3 regions of the Rothia sp. 27098_8_27 genome follow, and region 3 is predicted to be linked to each of the others. Evidence: riboswitches for the same ligand, from Rfam matches in the RefSeq annotation. Region 3 holds a riboswitch; each other region holds the start of a gene.
The links. Region 3 has a riboswitch for S-adenosylmethionine ahead of O3675_RS03640 (hypothetical protein). Riboswitches for the same ligand answer to the same signal wherever they lie in the genome.
Positions count from the first base shown of each region.

Region 1 (6,151 bases), 170 kb from region 3:
GGCTGTAGTACCACCAGTCACCGATACGGTTCGGGACGGTCAGATCCGACAGCAGGGTGCGGCCCTTGATTTCGTTGAAGATGGATTCGCGGAGGGGCTGCTGGTCTGCGGTGACAGCTTCGGTGTATTCGGCTTCTGCCTTGAGGTAGTTGAGGACCTCTTCGCTTTCCTTGTCGCGGAGCCATTCGTAGGGGTCGATGAAGACGTCGCCGTGGTGTTCGCGGCGGTGCTCGACCTTCTTCGGTACGGGCGGGGTGAGGTTCTGTTCAGCCATGCTGCCACCTCTTTCATGAGTTATGGGTTTGTGAATGGTGTGTGCCGTCTGTGCCCGCGTTCCTGTGCCGCCGGGTGGCGGTGAGGGTGCGCGGGGGACTGTGGGCACGCCTAGTTCTAGTGTATCGAAGAGTGAGGCAGGCTACTATATTGCGGCCTGAGCAGTATCACCCAGATTAGCCCCCTGCACTCTTCTGGAACGTGCGCATTCGGTGGCTAGTTAGCGCGGCCCTTAATGGACATGAGGGTGCGGCGGCCCGCCTTGTTTGCCTTTGTGAAGGCACGGTTACTCTGCCGGTACTCACGTTCTTGAGAGCGCAGGCGTAGACGCGCGGATTCGGCTATCATCCTGCGGTAGCGTTCGAAGCGCTCGGGGTCGAGAGCGCCGTCAGCGATGGCCTGCTGCACCGCGCATCCGGGTTCGGAGCCGTGGGAGCAGTCGCTGTACCGGCAGGCGGAAGCGTAACCGGAGACGTCGTCGAAGGTCTCGTCAATCGCGGCGCTATCGCTCGTTGCGGCTAGGGCTCGCACACCCGGAGTGTCGATCAGCACCGTGCCAGATGATGATTTTGTGTTGGTCGAGTCTCCTTCGCTTGAGCCTTCCGCACCGGGTAAAACAAGCATCTGGCGGCTGGTTGTGGTGTGGCGCCCCTTGCCGTCAGCATCTCGGACCGTGGAGGTGACCTGCACCTGGTATTCTTGGCTATCCTCACGGGGGTCAACTCCGGGGTTGAGCAGGGCGTTGACCAGGGTGGATTTTCCGGCGCCGCTACGGCCCAAGAATGCGGCGGTGCGTCCGGCGACAAGCTCCGCGACCGGGGCAGGGTCGTAGCCGTTATCGGTGCAGACGGTGAGTACCGCATCCACACCACCTGCGAGGGAGTCCTTGTAGTTGGCGAGCTGTTCCGCGGTCACCAAATCGCCCTTGGTGAGAATCAGTGCGACCTGCACCCCGGAAGCGTGCGCCAGAGCGGTGTAGCGTTCAATTCGCCCAATCGACGGCTCAGGGAAGCAGGGCTCAACGATACAGAGCATATCCACGTTGGCGGCGACGGGCTGATCCGCGGATTCTCGGGTGGCGCTGGGGCGGGTAAGGTAGCTTCGGCGGGGCAGAATCGCGAGGGGTTTATGCTCCGCGGGCTGGCTATCGCTACCGGTTCCAGGGATGGACTGAGCCAGCACCCAGTCACCCACGACGGGGTACTCTTCTTCACCGTAGTCATTCTCAACCGAGCGCAGGGGAGCGGAAAGCTTCACGAGCTCGCCCCGCTCGCAGGTCAGCAGCTCGCAGCGAGTACGGTGCACTGCGCTCACGCGGGCGAGGGTGAAATCTTCAAGCGTGCCGTTGAGGGTGAACGCGGCGCGGATTGCCGCGCCCTGCCAGGATGGGTCGAAGCCGAGGGCCTCTAAGGTGTATGAAGCGGGAGCAATGGTCACAGGAATAGTCTTTCTTGGTTGCGGCGCCCGGTAGCGGGCACGGGCACTTAAAAGGTTCGTTCTTTTTCAGGTTTCACCGTTTACAATAGCGAGGCGCGGGCACCGGCACGGATGCGGCGGGCGGCAAGGAATGTCAGCCCCAACCCCACTGCGGCGTAGAGCACCGCCAGCGCCGCGTCCGTCGCCAGGAGCGCGAAGAGATCCGGTGCGGTGCTGCTCGTAATACTGCCAGAGGTATCTAAAGCCTGCACCAGCCGGGACCCCGGAACCCAGGAACACACCCACGCAAGCCACGCGGGGTAGGTGCTCACCGGCACAATCACGCCCGCGCTCACTGGCAGAACAATAGACAGAACATTCGAGCCCGTGTACGGATCCGACAGGTACAGGCCCAGCCCGGCGGCAAAAATACCCAGGCAGACTCCGCCAAGAATCGCAACCGGCATCAGTAAGATGGTGCCAACTAAAAGCCCGGAACTTGCTCCCGCAGCGGAGGATGTGAGGGAGAGTAACCACACGATGCCCACATTGCTCAGACCCGTCACGGAAGCTAGCAACGCCGGTACCGCCGCCGCCCCCAGCCAGTAGCCAGCATCCACGGGGCGTGCCGTGCACACATACTCGAAGACGCCAATCCACCGGTCGGTGGCAACGCGCGCGACAATACCGGCTGCCACGGAGCTGAGGGTGGCAATCAGAGCAGACGCGCAGCCGATGCGTACCGTATCGTTTGCGGCAAGATCAGCACCCAGAAGCACCGTGAAAAGCACGTTAAGACCGGGTACGAGAACCAGGGTCGTGACAGCCGTTCCGAGGGTTGCGAAGGTAATAGAAGATGACCAGCCAATAGAGGCGGTAGACAGTGCCCGGCGCACCACGCCGGGCAGGGAATCAGTAGAGAGAACAGGCACGCTACATCGCCCCCAGGGTGCCGCGACGACGGGCGGAGGCGAGAGCCTTCCGGGCAAAAAGGAAGGCGCACAACGCCCAGATGAAGCTCACGACCAGGGTCTGAATTACGGGCAGGAGTGCATCCGTCGGGGTAGTGATGGCGGTACGCCCAAGTAGGAGGTGAACCGGCGCCTGCAGGGGAATGAGCACGCCCGCGGCATCCAGCCAGGCGGGCGCTTCAATGGTCGTGAAGAGAACCCCGGAAAGAATAAAAACCGGCACGAGCAATAGCTCCTCGTAGGCGATAGCGTTCGGCGTGGCCACGAAGAATACCGCAATCATGAACGTGACCGACAGGCACGCAAGCCACAGCAGGGGAACGCCCAGAACGTAGCGCGGCCAGAGTGCCGAAAAATCCGTGACCTGCGGGTTAAGCGTCACAAGAGCCCAGATGAGCCACGACAGGGGCAAAGCCGCCATACCCACAATGGAGGCGCTCGAAACGATAGCCGCCAGCACCCGCACCGGAGAAATCGACCCCGAACACAGGTACACGAGGGTCCCACGGAAACGCTCGAAATTGATGATGCCCGCAGACACGATGCAGACCGACCACATGCCCACAATGCCGGCGCGAGTCCAGGCTAGGGTCGGGTCGACAGGCTGAGCCGCAGTGTTCTGCGTTGCCGCATGCACGGCGAGCGCCTGAAGGATGACCGAGCCGAGTACCGTACTGATGAGCAGCTGAATGAAGTAGGGGACCGTCAGGAACTGGCGCAGGCTAAAGCCCATGAGCCGTAGCTGCCGGGCGCACTCCTGCCACAGGTCGTACCGTCGATCCTGCCGCTGGAACTCTTCCGAGCGTTGCGTCTGAGCGTTCATCGCTTGAGCCCCTCCGCCATCGCCAGGTATGCCTCTTCCAAGGTTGCCGGGCGTGTGTACGGTTCGGTCCGTGCCCCAATGTTCGCGGTGGCAAGCCCCTCCGTGAGGATGCGGTGAGCCTCGCCCGCCTCGAACGTGGCGCGCTCGCCATGCCAGTAGAGGGTCAGTTCCCAGCCGGAACCACGCGGGGCAAAAAGTACCGCCGCCTTATCGCCGAGGAACCCGCGGAGCGTATCAATGCCCTCGGTGGCGGTGGCCTCGACCTGAACCACGGTCGTGGCGGCAATGCCGGCGTGCGCGGCAATATCCTCGAGGTTGCCGCTCACGGCGACAGAACCTGCGCCCAAAACGGTGATGGTGTGCGCTAGGTCCTCAATCTCGCCCAGCAGGTGGCTCGTCAGCAGAATGGCGGTACCTTCATTTGCCAGAGATCGGATGAGGGTACGCACGGTCAGAGCGATATCGGGGTCGAGCCCATTGGTCGGCTCATCCAGCAGGAGCAGGGCGGGGGAGCCGAGCAGGGCGCGGGCAATATGTAGGCGCTGCTTCATGCCGCGGGAAAACTCCTGGACAGGCCGCGTTGCCGCATCGGTGAGCTCTACGCGTGCTAGGGCATGCTCCACCTCGTGTCGTCGGGTCCGCCCGGAAACCCCCGCAACATCGGCGAAGAACAGCAGATTGTCGCGGGCACTAGCGCGCGGGTAGAAGCCGTTCTCCCCTCCCAAAGCTAGGCCCACGTGACGGCGCGCCCGCTGCGGGTGGGCGATAGCGTCAATACCGTTCACGGTGAGGTTACCGCCGGTAGGGGTGAGCAGGGTCGAGCACATCTGCACGGTCGTCGTTTTGCCCGCACCATTGGGGCCGAGGAGGGCATGAATCTCACCGGAACTGACGCGAAGCGACACCCTGTCGACGGCGGTAAAAGCGTTTTCACCTTTGCCAAAGACGCGGCTGAGCTGCGCCGCATCAAGAACAAGAGACATAGTAGGTAACCTTCGGGTATGACCCTCTGGCCCCTATACCGGAGGGATGCTGAGCAGGATAAACGGCGTAGCGAGCCGTAGTGAGTTGTACCCTGCGTGAGTGTATGTGTCATTTCAGTGTACCGAAAAACCGTAGATAAAAGTGATGGGGGTTACTATGTGGGTGGTGGGTGCCCACCTCCGCATCTCGATTGCCTCGCCCTCGGATTGCCCCGACACCGTCGTTCACGTTTTATGACAGACGTTAAAAAACGTCATCTTTGCAATGAAATGTCTTAAAGTACCGTGCACCCACAAAAACCTTGACCCCGCCCCGTGCCCTATGACACTCTAAATAACAGGTCAAGAGCGCCAGCGACAAGCCCCAGCTAGCTGGCCGGCAACCCTCCTCCGCGGTGGGGTGCCCTGGGTGAAGACCGGGCGTTACGCACAAGCGTGACGCAAGCGCGGGACCGATGTGACCGAATCCGGTACATCAATCGTGACAGGACAACTCAACGACGATTCCTGTACCGCTCGGCATGCGGCCCCCTAACTATCCCCTTAGGAGAGCCAAGCATGAGCAACAACACTACCGTCCCGACTCCCGCCAACCCCGCCGGTTGGAAGTTCGAAACCCGCCAGATTCACGCGGGACAGGCACCGGATGCCACAACGGGAGCTCGGGCACTACCCATCTACCAGACCACTTCCTTCGTCTTTGACAGTGCAGAGCAAGCTGCAAACCGCTTCGCTCTCGCCGAGCTGGGCCCCATCTACACCCGCCTCAACAACCCCACCCAGGAAGTTATCGAGAACCGCATCGCCTCCCTCGAGGGCGGCGTCGGCGCGCTCCTGCTGGCCTCCGGTCAGGCGGCCATCACCTACGCAATTCTGAACATTGCCGGTGCCGGTGACCACGTGGTCGCTTCGCCCTCCGTGTACGGCGGTACCTATAACCTGCTCAAGTACACCCTCGCCGATCTCGGCATCGAAACCACCTTCGTTGAGAATCCTGACAACCTCGACGAGTGGCGCGCTGCGGTTCGCCCCAACACCAAGCTGTTCTACGGCGAGTCCGTGCCCAACCCCCGCAACGACGTGCTCGACATTGAGCCCATCGCCGCAATTGCCCACGAAAACGGCGTGCCCCTGATCGTGGACAACACCGTGCCCACCCCCTACCTGCTGCGCCCCATCGAGCACGGCGCGGATGTGGTCGTCCACTCCGCCACCAAGTACCTGGGCGGCCACGGCACCTCCATCGGCGGCGTGATTGTGGACTCCGGTAACTTCGACTACGGCGCAGACCCCGAGAAGTTCCCCAAGTTCAACCAGCCTGCCCCCGGCTACCACGGCCTGGTCTACGCACGCGATCTGGGCAAGGACTCCGCGTTCGGTGCGAACCTCTCCTACATTCTGAAGGCCCGCGTTTCGCTGCTGCGTGACACCGGTGCCGCCATCTCGCCGACCAACGCCTTCAACATCGGCATCGGTCTGGAGACCCTCTCCCTGCGCATCGAGCGCCACATCGAGAACGCCACCAAGGTCGCTCGCTGGCTCGAAGCCAACCCGCAGGTCGAGAAGGTCATCTGGGCTGGCGTGGAATCCTCCCCCTGGTACGAGCGCGCACAGAAGTACCTGCCCAAGGGCCCCGGTGCGGTGCTCGGCTTCACCCTCAAGGACGCAACCCTGGAGCAGACCCG
Region 1 is NZ_JAPWAJ010000002.1:191,737-197,887, forward strand. Features, by position in the region: gene O3675_RS04275 (S9 family peptidase) at 1-274, opposite strand, end outside; gene rsgA (ribosome small subunit-dependent GTPase A) at 490-1,710, opposite strand; gene O3675_RS04285 (ABC transporter) at 1,791-2,621, opposite strand; gene O3675_RS04290 (ABC transporter permease) at 2,623-3,483, opposite strand; gene O3675_RS04295 (ABC transporter ATP-binding protein) at 3,480-4,466, opposite strand; SAM riboswitch class IV at 4,807-4,919, shown strand; gene O3675_RS04300 (bifunctional o-acetylhomoserine/o-acetylserine sulfhydrylase) at 5,025-6,151, shown strand, end outside.
Region 1: linked by a shared signal. The riboswitch ahead of O3675_RS04300 (bifunctional o-acetylhomoserine/o-acetylserine sulfhydrylase) and the one ahead of O3675_RS03640 (hypothetical protein) in region 3 are both predicted to bind S-adenosylmethionine.

Region 2 (6,151 bases), on a different contig from region 3:
TCCGGTTCGGCGAACCAGATTTTCGTGGAATCCGCTACCGGTATTGGTGCGGGTGCACGCACCGGCTTTGCGAACATTGTGACCGGTGTGCTGTTCCTGCTGGCGATTTTCATTTCGCCGCTGGTCACCATCGTTCCTTTCGAGGCGGTTGCTCCGGCGCTGGTCGTGGTCGGCTTCCTGATGATTCGCCAGGCCGTGAATATTGACTGGACCGACTGGGGTCTGGGTATTCCGGCGTTCTTGACCATTATTTTCATGCCGCTGTCGTACTCGATTGCGAACGGTATTGGTGCCGGCTTCGTGGCGTACACTTTCATTCGCCTGGTGCAGGGCCGCGGCAAGGACGTGCACTGGCTGATGTACCTGGTCTCCGCGGTGTTCGTGATCTACTTCGGTATGGGCATCATTAACGGCTGGACTAGCTAAGTCCGACAGTCTACATATTTGCTGAAGGCAGGTTCCTGATGCGGCTGAGAATGTAAGTTTTCAAGCTGCCGAGGGGCCTGCCTTTGGCGTATCTGGTTCGCTCTTGCATGTTCCTTATCGCTCTCCGGTACGAGAAAATCATGGCAGAATCATTCCGTTTTCGGTATGATTCTGCCATGATGTCCGTTCAAGAGTATGCTCAAGAAGCTAAGGTTTCAGAGCGAAGCGTGCGCGCCCGCTTAGAACGCGGAATGCTCCAAGGTCGTAAATTGGGAAGCCGCTGGGTTGTCGACGCTCTTCCCGCTGCGCACCGCAGTAATGCTGGCCGTCCTATTTCCTTCGATGCATTCAACGCTTTGGCGCGTTACTGCGATGGTCAGTCATCTGTTCTATCTGCTGAGGAACGCCGCAGGGCAAAAGAACGCGCCTCAGCAATTCAGGTGCAAGGACCTGCGTCTGTTGAGCGATACCGAGCTCGCCGCGGTCTGAAAGTGCATCATCTGCAGGCTCCTCCCGCTGAAATTCCTGCAATTTTGGAAGACTCTGCATTGTCGCTTACCGGCATTAGTAGCGATATTTCTCAGGTGTACGGCTCAATGGTTGATGCATATGTTTCAAGCCAGGATTTAGAGAACATCATTTTTCTGTACAACCTGCTTCCAGCGTCTGTAGATTCGGCGAACATTATCTTGCGTGAATGCGATGAGCCGCCCCACATTCTGCCCTTGCATGTGGCGGTAGATCTTCTAGATTTGGGGGATCCGCGAAGCTCCGCTGAGGCAGAGCGCATTCTTCAAGATTCTGTTTTCAAGAAAGCGTCTTAGTCATGACCGCATCCCCTATTTTGATTCCTGCTATTGGGGCAGAGCGTGCCTCTTGGCTTGGTCTGGCTGATATCTCAGAGATTATGCCGCAAGGATGGTCCCTGGCAGGCGGAAGCATGATGCGTCTGTTGGCTGCAGAGCGAAGCTACGCTGGTTCTCGATCCACTCACGATATCGACGTTATTCTTGATATCCGCGCATCACGGGCGTATGTTCGTCAGTTCCATGAGGCTCTTAGCAATGCCGGATTTTCAATTGCCGGATTCAACGCATCAGGTCAAAATCACCGATGGGTTCGCGGTGAAGCTCAGATAGATATCCTCATCCCTTCGGGACAGTCGGAGGCCGCTCGCACCTATGAGTATCCGGGGTTTGGCCGCCTGTTAGAAACTCGTGGTGCCCAGTTTGGGCTTGAGCGTACCCGTAAAGCATCTGTACTCTGCGCTGACCGCCAATTTACAGTCAATGTTCCTGATGGTTTGGGCGCTCTTTACGAGAAGGTATCAGCCCTGCTCAACAATGGAGATTCCGATAAAAGTCGACATTTCCGAGATATTATTCTTTTGTCTTCGGTTCTTAATTCTCAAGAGCGTCGAGATATCCCGACGCTTTCTGGAAAACAGATATATCGCCTTCATGATGGTGTCTCCAGGTCAGTTCACGAATATACCGGCATTATTTCTGACCATGAGCTGGAGGTAGCCTCTCGTTTAGAGAACTATCTTGAAAAGCTTCTAAAAGACAGAAGCTAACTAAAACAAGGAACGGCAGAATCGTTCCGGTTTCGGAATGATTCTGCCATTTCTTCTATGTCCACACTCTGCACGTACGAGAGGCAGGGAAAGTGACGAGACTTAGCGGACGTCTCCATCCACATAGAACCAGGCGCCGCCCACCTTCTCAAAGCGCGACAGCTCATGCATGCTGCCCTTCACCCGCTCCTCCGCAGGAACACTCGGCACCGAACGGTAATACGCAACGAACTCCACCGTACCGGACGCATCAAACGGGCTACCCGAAGCACCGAGAATATCCAGGCGATACCAGCGGATATCATCCTCCAACTCCAAGGCGGCCGGGCGAGTACTCGGATGCCAGCTCGCCAGCAAGTACGCCGCATCCCCTGTCGCAAACGCGGTAAAACGCGAGCACATCAGCTGCTCCGGCGCGGGAGCAGTCAACGTGCCGGAGGCGGCAAACTCGCCCAGGAACCTGCCGCAGCAGGCGCCGTACACCTCGCCGCTCGAGCAGGGGCAGCGGTCATCATGGTTTAGTTCAGTCATGCCACCCAGTATAAAGAACGCGCCACGTCAAGAAAGTGCCGCATCAAGAAAGCACAGCGCAAAGAAACGCCCGCTCTGCCGGGGATACAAATCCTCCAGTAGAACGGGCGTTCTTGTTTTCAATCGTTAAGTTTGAGCGCACCTACACGGTTCGCATCAGCGGCAACGCTTATTCAGCGGTTGCGCGAGCCGGGGTGTCAGCAGCCGAAGGCTTACCCACGTATGCGCCGCGGTACTTAGCGGCCGGGTGGGAGTCAGCAACCTTGGTGTGGCCCTTACCGAAGATGTTCTCACGCAGGGTGTTGCCCTCGTACTCGGTGCGGTAGCGGCCGCGCTTCTGCAGCTCGGGCACAACGTACTCGATGAAGTCCTCGAAGGAGCCCGGGGAGACGTGGTATGCCAGGTTGATGCCGTCCAGGCCACCCTCATCGATCCAACGCTCCAGCTCGTCAGCAACCTGAACCGGGTCACCAACAATGACATCGCCCATGCCGCCGAGGGTGGTGTGCTCAGCGATGGCCTTGCGGGTCCACTTCTTGTCCTTCGCCTGCAGGGTGAAGGGGGTCAGGAAGGACTGAATCGACTCGGTCTGCACGTAGTTCAGGACCTCGTCCTCGTCGAACTGGGACAGGTCAACACCGGACCAGCCGCCGATGATAGCCTGTGCAGATTCGAGGTTGATGTACTTCTTGTACTCCTCGTACTTTGCCTTTGCCTTCTCTTCGGTCTCATCCACGATGACGGAGAGCATTGCGAGGATCTTGACGTCGTCACGGCTACGGCCCTGCTCCTCGGCAGCGGCGCGAATACGGTCGGTCACAACGCGGGTCAGGTCCGGGCGCAGGGCGCTGATGAACACAGCCTCAGCGTGCTTACCGGAGAACTTCTGGCCGCGGCTGGATGCACCAGCCTGGAAGATCACGGGGGTGCGCTGCGGGCTCGGCTCGGTCAGGGAGATGCCGGGCACGGAGAAGTACTTGCCCTTGTGGCCAATCGGGTGGACCTTGGAGGGGTCAGCGTAGAGGCCGCGCTCACGGTCCTTGACTACTGCGCCGTCTTCCCAGGAGCCTTCCCACAGCTTGTAGCAGACGTCCAGGAACTCGTCCGCGATCTCGTAACGCTCGTCGTGCGGGATCTGGGTGGGCAGGCCCTGGTTCTCAGCAGCCGAAGGCAGGTAAGAAGTCACAACATTGAAGCCGACGCGGCCCTCAGTGAGGTGGTCGAGGGAGGCGTAGCGGCGAGCCAGGGTGTAGGGCTGCTCAAAAGTAGCGGCAGCAGTCACGCCAAAGCCGAGGTGCTCGGTCACTGCAGCCATTGCAGAAATCTGGGTTGCGGGGTCATTCACGGGAACCTGAGCGGCACCCTCAATGGCGGGAGCGGCAGAGTTCTTGTACACGTCGTAGATACCAACAACGTCAGCGATGAACACGGCGTCAAACAGGCCGCGCTCAAGGGTCTTAGCCAGGTCAGTCCAGTACTTGATGGTGTTGTACTCGGTTGCGCGGGAGCGCGGGTGACGCCAGAGGTCGAAGCTCTGGTGACCAATGCAGGTCATTTCGAATGCGTTAACTACGATGCGCTTCTTCTGCTCAGCCATCGATTTTCCTTTCGCGAATGATCGGGGAGGATCGGGTTAGTGCCCTGCACCCCGCGCGCCGCCTCCTTTTTGCCTTCTGCGTTCGGTGGTGGCCTTCGTGCAGGTGGCGCGTTCGCGCCGTACTTGCCTCTTTTCATTGAGGCCAGATCATCATCTGGGGCACCCCGCTACGGGAGAGGGTTGCCGCCCGGCTAGCCAGAGCTTAGCGCCGGGACTCATGATCTCGTGGTTTGAGTGTACGGGGCACGCGGGAGGGAGGTCACGTTTGTGACGAAAAAATCTTTTTGTGACGTGGAACCGAAATATTTCGTGATAAATGCGAAATATACGGTCATAGAAATTCATACGCGCCCGCCGGGTTGATTGAGGCACACCACAGCCCATAGGGTGGGAGAAGCAAACCATCCAGAGCGACTGAGAGACCTGGCTCCACGACGTCGCAGCAACCGGCACGGATTCTTCCGCCCCCGGTGCTAACGCCAGGAACGATGGAAGTGACATGACACTCAACAGTGCAGTAACTGACGTACCCACCAGTGAAAAGAACGGCCGCCGTGCCGTATCCACCGCCGCCGTCCCCTTGAGCTTTGAAGACGTCGGACAATCTTTCCCCGTGCCCGGCGGAACCCACGAAGTTCTTCGCGGAGTCTCCTTCACCGCAGCCCCCGGCGAGATTATCTCCGTCATCGGCTCCTCCGGATGCGGCAAATCCACCCTCCTGCGTGCAGCAGCAGGACTGAACCGCATCACCGCAGGTACCGTGCGTATCGGCGAGAAGGCAGTGACCGGCCTCGACCCCCGCGTAGCTATCGGCTTTCAGGAACCGCGCCTGCTCCCCTGGCGCACCGTCGCCGACAACGTGGCGCTCGGGCTGCCGCAGGGCACCAAAAAATCTGAAGGCGCAGCATCCGTAGCGCGCCTGCTCGACCTGGTCGGACTGGGCGAATACGCAACCCACCGTCCCAAGGAAATTTCAGGCGGTATGGCTCAGCGCGTGTCCCTGGCGCGAGCGCTCGCACGCAACCCCGGCGTGCTACTGCTCGACGAGCCCTTCGGTGCTCTGGACGCGCTGACCCGCATCAACATGCAGGATTTGCTGTTGGACGTGCACCGTCAAGACCCGACCACGATTCTGCTGGTCACCCACGATGTGGAAGAGGCGCTGTACCTCTCTGACCGGGTGATTGTCCTCGGTAAGGACACCCCGGAGGCGCCCGCCACCATCCAGCGCATTGTGACCGTTGACCGTTCTCACCCGCGTGACCGCGCCGATGCAGAGATCACGGCGCTGCGCAGCGAACTGCTGGCTGAGCTCGGCGTGGAAGATAACGCCTAAAGCCGCCACGAAACGCATTTCTTACACATCACATCATCATCTTCAGAAGCGAAAAGATTTCATCATGACTTACTCCCCGTCTCGCCGTACCGCCCTCAAGTCCCTTGCTGCAGCCGCCGCTTTTGCTACTCTGCTCAGCGCCTGCGCCGGTGAAGGTTCCGGTTCCGCTAACGCCTCCGGTGCTGCCGGTGGTGGCAATCAGAACACCGTGACCATTGACTACGCGACCTACAACCCGCTGTCCCTGATTATCCGCAAGAAGGGTTGGCTTGAGACCGCCCTCGCCGCCGAGGGTAAGAAGGTTGAGTGGGTCAAGTCGGCCGGCTCGAACAAGGCGAATGAGGCGCTGCGTAGCGGCAATATTGATGTCGGCTCGACCGCCGGTTCGGCGGCGCTGCTGGCACGCGCTAATGGCTCCCCCATCAAGGTCATTAGCCTCTACTCGCAGCCGGAATGGTCGGCACTGGTGACCCGCAAGGATTCGGGCATCACCAAGGTTGCGGACCTGAAGGGTAAGACCGTTGCCGTGACCAAGGGTACCGACCCGTACTTCCTGCTGCTGCAGGCACTCAAGCAGGAAGGTATTTCCGCTTCGGACCTGACCATTCAGAACCTGCAGCACGCCGACGGCCGCACCGCCCTGGATAACGGTCAGGTCAACGCGTGGAGCGGCCTGGACCCGATC
Region 2 is NZ_JAPWAJ010000005.1:58,955-65,105, reverse strand. Features, by position in the region: gene O3675_RS06730 (NCS2 family permease) at 1-426, shown strand, start outside; gene O3675_RS06725 (hypothetical protein) at 567-1,250, shown strand; gene O3675_RS06720 (hypothetical protein) at 1,253-2,002, shown strand; gene O3675_RS06715 (YchJ family protein) at 2,105-2,533, opposite strand; gene O3675_RS06710 (LLM class flavin-dependent oxidoreductase) at 2,703-4,130, opposite strand; SAM riboswitch class IV at 4,245-4,353, opposite strand; SAM riboswitch class I at 4,529-4,625, shown strand; gene O3675_RS06705 (ABC transporter ATP-binding protein) at 4,630-5,466, shown strand; gene O3675_RS06700 (aliphatic sulfonate ABC transporter substrate-binding protein) at 5,531-6,151, shown strand, end outside.
Region 2: linked by a shared signal. The riboswitch ahead of O3675_RS06710 (LLM class flavin-dependent oxidoreductase) and the one ahead of O3675_RS03640 (hypothetical protein) in region 3 are both predicted to bind S-adenosylmethionine.

Region 3 (6,151 bases):
CCTCCTCCGCCAGGCGCGCCGAAATGCTCTTGAGGTAGCCGGTGAACTGGCTGAACACCAGCACACGGTGGCCCTTCTCGAGCAGGTCGGGTAGCTGCTGAACCAGGTAGTCGCGCTTGACCGACGACACCCCGGCGTAGGCTTCCGGATCAATCAGCGCAGCATCAAGCGCCAGGCGGCGCAGCAGGGTCAGCGACTGGAAGATCGTGAACCGGTTCTTATCCATATCCTCCAGTAGACCCAGCACCTTCTGGCGTTCACGCTGCAGATGCGTGTCATAGATGCGGCGGTGACCGGGAGCCAGCGGCAGGTTCACGCGCGTATCGTTCTTCGCCGGAAGCTCCGCCGCCACCAGCTCCTTGGTACGGCGCAGCATGAGCGGGCGGATGCGCCGACGCAGACGAGCAGCCGTCGCCGCGGCGTGCGCCGGGTCCTCTCCGGACTCCGCCGGGCGAGCGTACAGGTCACGGAACGCACGGGCGGAGGGGAACAGGCCGTCCGCCACAATTGCCAGCAGCGCCCACAGCTCCATGAGGTTGTTCTCAATGGGCGTGCCGGTCATCGCAATCTTGGTGCGGGCGGGCATTGCGCGGGCGATGGACCAGGCGCGGGTGCCGGTGTTTTTGACGAATTGCGCCTCGTCCAGCAGGAGCGCACCCCAGCCTTCGGGGGCGGACTGCTCGCCCGTGCGCTCGTCAACGGTACGGCCTAGCGTGCGGGCGTAGCCGGTGTAGGCGTCCTCGTCCATGCGCAGCAGTGTGTAGCTGGTCAGTACCAGGTGAGCCCCGGCAACCCGCTCGGCAAGCGGGGTCTTACCGGCGGTGGTTTCGGTGATGGTCACGACCTTCGCCTCGGGCAGGAATCGCTCAGCCTCCGCCGCCCAGTTGGCGATAACGGAGGTCGGCGCAACCACGAGGAAGGGCGCGAACGGCTCGACGCTCTCACCTCGCTTTGCGGCACGTTCGGAGGCGGCACGGTGCTCCTCCATCGCGTGGGCGAGCAGGGCGAGAGCCTGCACGGTCTTACCCAGACCCATATCGTCGGCGAGAATACCGCCCAGACGCTGCTCGTACAGGAACGACAACCACTGGAAACCCTCCACCTGGTAGGGGCGTAGGGTCGCCTGCAGGCCGGTGGGTACCGGGCAGCTCGGAATAATCTGGCGGGAAGTCTTCTTGCGAGAGGTCTTCTGGAGCGCGGGGGAATCCTGAGCGCCCTTGTCGAGTGCTTTTTCAATGCCCTTTTCGGGGTTCTCTTCGGCGCTCTCTTCGGCATCCTCCAGGCCCTCAACCAGCTGTAGCAGCGAACGCACCTGAGCATCCCACCGCGCGGTCGTATGCACGCTCGCCGCCAGCGACTCCAGCTCAGAGAACAGCCCCGCCTGGTGACGGTTAATGCGCAGCTCACCGCCCGCATCGTCGAGTTCGCGAGCCTCCGCAATGAGGGTGCGCAGGGTCTTAAACTCGGGTCGACGCAGCGAGAAATAGGTGCCGTTACCGAGCAGAATACGGTCCGCCCCGCGATCGAGCGCCTCAAAAATCTGTGCAAACGGTACAGTCCAATTGTTGACCTTCACCGCAATGCCCAGCCCGAACCAGTCGCGCGAATTACCCTCGCTCACGGTGATTTCAATCAGCGCGTCGGTTGCCTCCACGAACTGTGGCGGGGTGCCGTTAAAACGCACCTGAACAGCGGAAACACGGCGAAGCTTCGGCAGAATCGCACTGAGCAACTCGCGGGTCTCCCAGCCTTCGATGCGGCGCTCCTCCAGCCCGGAAAGCGCCGGGTGGGCGGCAAGAATTGCGCGCACCGAACGCAGTACGCGCGCCTCAAAACGTTCGTCGCGCACCTCGCCGCCCTCTTCACCGGGGTAACCGAAAACGGGCAGGGAGTACACATCGGAGGCACCCGCAGAGTCCTGTGCGCTCGCCTCCTCTGCGCTGTCCTCCGCGAAGGGGTTCAGCGGGTACTCCCAACGCCAGCTCAGCTGCGCGTCGTGGCGTACCTGCTCGTCAAAGCTGATTTCAAGCACCAGATGCGGCGGCTTCACGCGCGGCAGCGCCAGCGCAGGATCGGGGGTCAGCGAGGGAATGGAACGGCTGAGCGCGGGCAGATACTCCTTCTGGAACGTGGCGCGTTCCGCGGCGGGAATGTGCACGGTTCCGGCGCTAATGAGCGATTCGGAGGCGGCATCGAGCGGCTCGACCAGGGGGATGAGTGCCAGCTCCACGCCCTCGGGCAGTTCGGGTACGGCGGGGGAGTAACGCACCCGCTCACCCTGTACTGGGGCAATCGTCGGTGCGCTATTCTCGGCTTCCTCAGTCGGCGCCTCCTGCTCGCTCTTCTGAACAAAAGATTCACGGCCCACTTCATCCAGTGCGCCGGGGCGCGCGGTCTTCCAGTGCACCGCCTTTGCCGCCTGCTCGTACTCCTGCTGGGCGAGCCCGCCCAGGGCAAAGAAGCCGGTGCGCGGGGTGCCGATGGGGTGGCAGTGCGCGGCGGGTAGCCAGAGCTGGCGCAGTAGTTCGCCTTCGCGTCCTTCCCAGCTGAGCGCGGCTTGAAGCTGTAGTCCGGTGCCTTCTGCGTGTTTCTCTTCGCTGGCGGCGGCGTGCAGGCGCACCTGTGCGGGGCTCAGCACGGCGTAGTTCACCTCGCGACCGTTGACGAGCAGGGGCAGGCCAATATCCTCCGCACGGGCGAGTACGTCCCAGAGTAGAGTGGAGGCAGAAGCGCTGATTGAGATCCAGTCGCGGTGCGAGGAATACATGTTCTGCCAGGGGCGGGCAATCGAGTAGAGCTCGGCGAAGAATCGTTCGTGTTCGGGGTAGATTTCGTGCCGCCCGACGGGCCCGCCCACGCTGGATGCGAAGGTTTCCCAGCTGAGTCCGCCCTTGATCCAGCGCCCGGTTTTGGACGCCATGAGCGGTCGGGCGAGCAGGTTAATGCTGGGGGTTGCGCCGGGCATATTGCGGCCGCGCGCGTAGGAACCGGAGACACTCAGTGAGAAATCCAGGGCACCGCTCACGCGCATCGAATCGATGCCCGCAAGGTCCTGACGTGCGGAAAGAACGGAGGAGAGGTCGCGCCGCCATGCCGAGATTTTGGTGGCGGATGCCTCTGCTTGCAGGCTCGGGGAGGCGCCTAGCTCGTTGAGCGCAAAGCTTCCCTGGGTGTTTTCGGGCTCGGTAGCCGCTGCATCGGGTGCGGGCAGTTTCGCCGCGGTGGTGAGCGCACCGGAGGCGCGCAACGCCGCGAGCGGGTCGGCGGCTTTCTTCGCCTCTGCAACATCCGCACTCTTCGCTGCTACGCCATGAGAGCCAGTATTGGGCACGCCGACGGGTCCGGGGTGTTCGCTGAGCGCCTTTTTCGCTACGGAGGCGCGGTCGAGCGCGGTGAGCATGAGCGCTACGGCGTGCTTGCAGTCGGTGAGTACGGGGCAGGTGCAGCGGGCAGTGAAGGTTGCGGAGCCGCTGACGGCGGGGAAGAAGCGGACGGTCACTTCGTAGGGGATGATGGTGCTTCCGTTGACGAGCCCGGTGAGGGTGCGTTCGTCTTCGTCGTAGCTGTAGCGGATGACTTCGCGGTTGTGCTGGTAGGCGACACCGCGCTGGTAAGTGCGGTGCCCGGCCTGGCGAATGATCTGCGGTACGGTGACGGGAATTTCGGGGAAAGGATTGTTGGCGCTCACCAGCTCATTATCGCGTATCGTGCGGGCTTGCGCCTTGTCGCCGGTCATTGCCGGGTGGGTGTGCAGGATGCGTTTTTGATGCATAAAAACAGCGGTATTCACATAAGATATTCCGCGCCGTATCAAAAATTCCCGCCATTCAAAACACTTCCACAAGCCAAAACGCCAATAATCTAAATCTCTTTCAAAAAACGCTTTACTTAACTTGAGAAAATGCTGTAAGCTAAACCCAGCTTCAAGAGTTTCGACTGATAAGCTCCGACTATGGTCGAACGCCAACCCCATGTTCACGGGTGGCTCGGATGACGAAGCGGTTTGTATTCACCACCGGAATAACCGGTGGTAATTGGTACAGACAAGAGCAACGCGAAAGGATCGCGCCACTCACGGCGCAGGTTGTCACATGTACAACGGCTCTGCAACCGAAGCAGCAATCTCTCTGAACCCCTCCCGCTCCTACCAGGAAAGCCTGCGTGCCGCAGCTGTCCCCGCGCGAGGCGGATACACCGCAGTCAGCATTGACGATTACTCCCGCATTTCTTCTAAGCGCGACGAGTTCCTGAACTTCCTTCTTCTGCCGAACCCCGAGGGCATCCCCGCTATTCAGTACGCCGGTCTGCGCGTAGCGTAGCATTAGGGGTATGAATTTCTCCGGTATGCTCCTGGACTCCGACGTTCTTGCGGAGATCCGTAAGGCGGATCCTGATCCCGCCGTGGTCGCTTTTCTGCGCCGCCGCTCGTTCCGACACATGTACATTTCCGTGCTGAGTATTGGCGAGTTGAAGGGCCTGTACCCCTACCCGGAAACTGATCGTTGGATTACCGAACTTCTTGAGCGCTTTGGCGACCACGTTATTAATGTGGATGCGCATGTGAGCCTCGAGTGGGCTGGTCGTCAGGCGCCGCTCGGTGTGCATGCCGTGGGTCGTGATGATGCCGGTCCGCTGCCTACCGCCGCCCTGGAGGGTCTGATGGCGGCGAGCGCGAGTGCCTATGATTTGGAGCTGATTTCTTCTAAGGCTCAGGTGTACCGCGCCTGGGGTGTTCAGGCTTCCAACCCGTGGACTGAGGATTAAAACTTTGCCGGATGCGCGTCCTCGCGTGCGCGTCTGGATGAATACCTGTGTGAATAGTTGTGAGAACCCGCTTTCGAGTGTTAATCGGAGGCGGGTTTCGTCGTTAATTCGTGGCATGATTGAAGGACGATGAAAAGCACCTCACCTATCTCTCGTTATTCCATGCCCATGCCTCTGTGGCTTCAGGGTGTTGTTGAGCTAATTGTTACTGCCCTGTTCTCTGCGCTTGCTGTGTTTGCGGCGATGTCTGCCGTGTGGGCGACCAAGGGTTTTGGCGACATGGAGTTCTCCTCCGTGGCCGCCATGTCGGCGCACCTGTGGCTTCTGATTCACGGTGTTCCCCTGGATCTTGCGGCTGCTTTTGGTGCTTCTGCCGGCACGATGACGCTGGTGCCGCTGGGTTTGAGTATTCTGCCTCTGCTGCTCTGTTACCGTTCGGGTCGTCGCCTGGCGCGCGCCTCGTATGAGGGTGAGTTTTTGATTCCGGTGCTGTCCGGTTCGGTGACCTATGCGCTGATTAGTTCGGCGATGTACGGTTGGGCGAGCCCGCATCCGCAGCCTCTTCAGGCGTTGAATGCTGCCCTGGTGCCTTTGGGTATTGTGGTGGCTGGTCTGATGTGGGGTGGCTACCGTGAGGCGCGTTCGCTCTCGCGCATGGTGGGTGTTGATACTGCGGAGCAGATTTCGCAGATGAGTCAGTATTCGCGTTGGGCGGGTTCGTACGCCTGGGCTGTGGTGCGTGCTGCGGTGGTTGCTTTTGTTGCGCTGATTGGTTTGGGTGCGGTGCTTTTGGGTATCGGTATTTTGGCGGGCTGGTCGCAGATCGTTGCCACCTACCAGGAGCTGCACGCGGGCGCTGTGGGTGATACTGCGGTGACTCTGCTGCAGCTGGGTTTCTTGCCGAACCTGGTAATCTACGCGATTGCGTGGTCGACCGGTGCCGGTTTCTCCTTTGGTGCGGGCACCTCGGTTGGTTTGACCAGTAGCGATGCTGGTACTTTGCCGATGCTTCCGATTTTGGGCGCTGTGCCCGAGTCGTTGGGCACATTTGGTCTGGTGGGTTTGCTGGTGCCACTGGTTGCCGGTGCGATTGCTGGCTGGTGGTTCTTGCGTGAGGGTGAGGATCACCTGGATGAGTGGGTTGCTCTGAAGGTTCCGTTCCGCCCGCTGTCTGCGCTGATTTCTGCGGTGGTGCTGGGCGTGATGACCGGTATTATGACGTCGTTTGGTGCCCTGTGGCTGGGCTGGATTTCGTACGGCTCTCTGGGTATTGGTCGTTTTACGGAGGTTGGTGCTGAGCCGCTGACTTTTGCGGCGCATACCGCGTTGACGGTGGGTGCCGGCGTGACTTTCGGTATGTTGCTGAGCCGCGCCCTGGTGCCGGATA
Region 3 is NZ_JAPWAJ010000002.1:23,374-29,524, forward strand. Features, by position in the region: gene O3675_RS03635 (SNF2-related protein) at 1-3,736, opposite strand, end outside; SAM riboswitch class IV at 3,922-4,056, shown strand; gene O3675_RS03640 (hypothetical protein) at 4,092-4,319, shown strand; gene O3675_RS03645 (plasmid stabilization protein) at 4,330-4,764, shown strand; gene O3675_RS03650 (DUF6350 family protein) at 4,894-6,151, shown strand, end outside.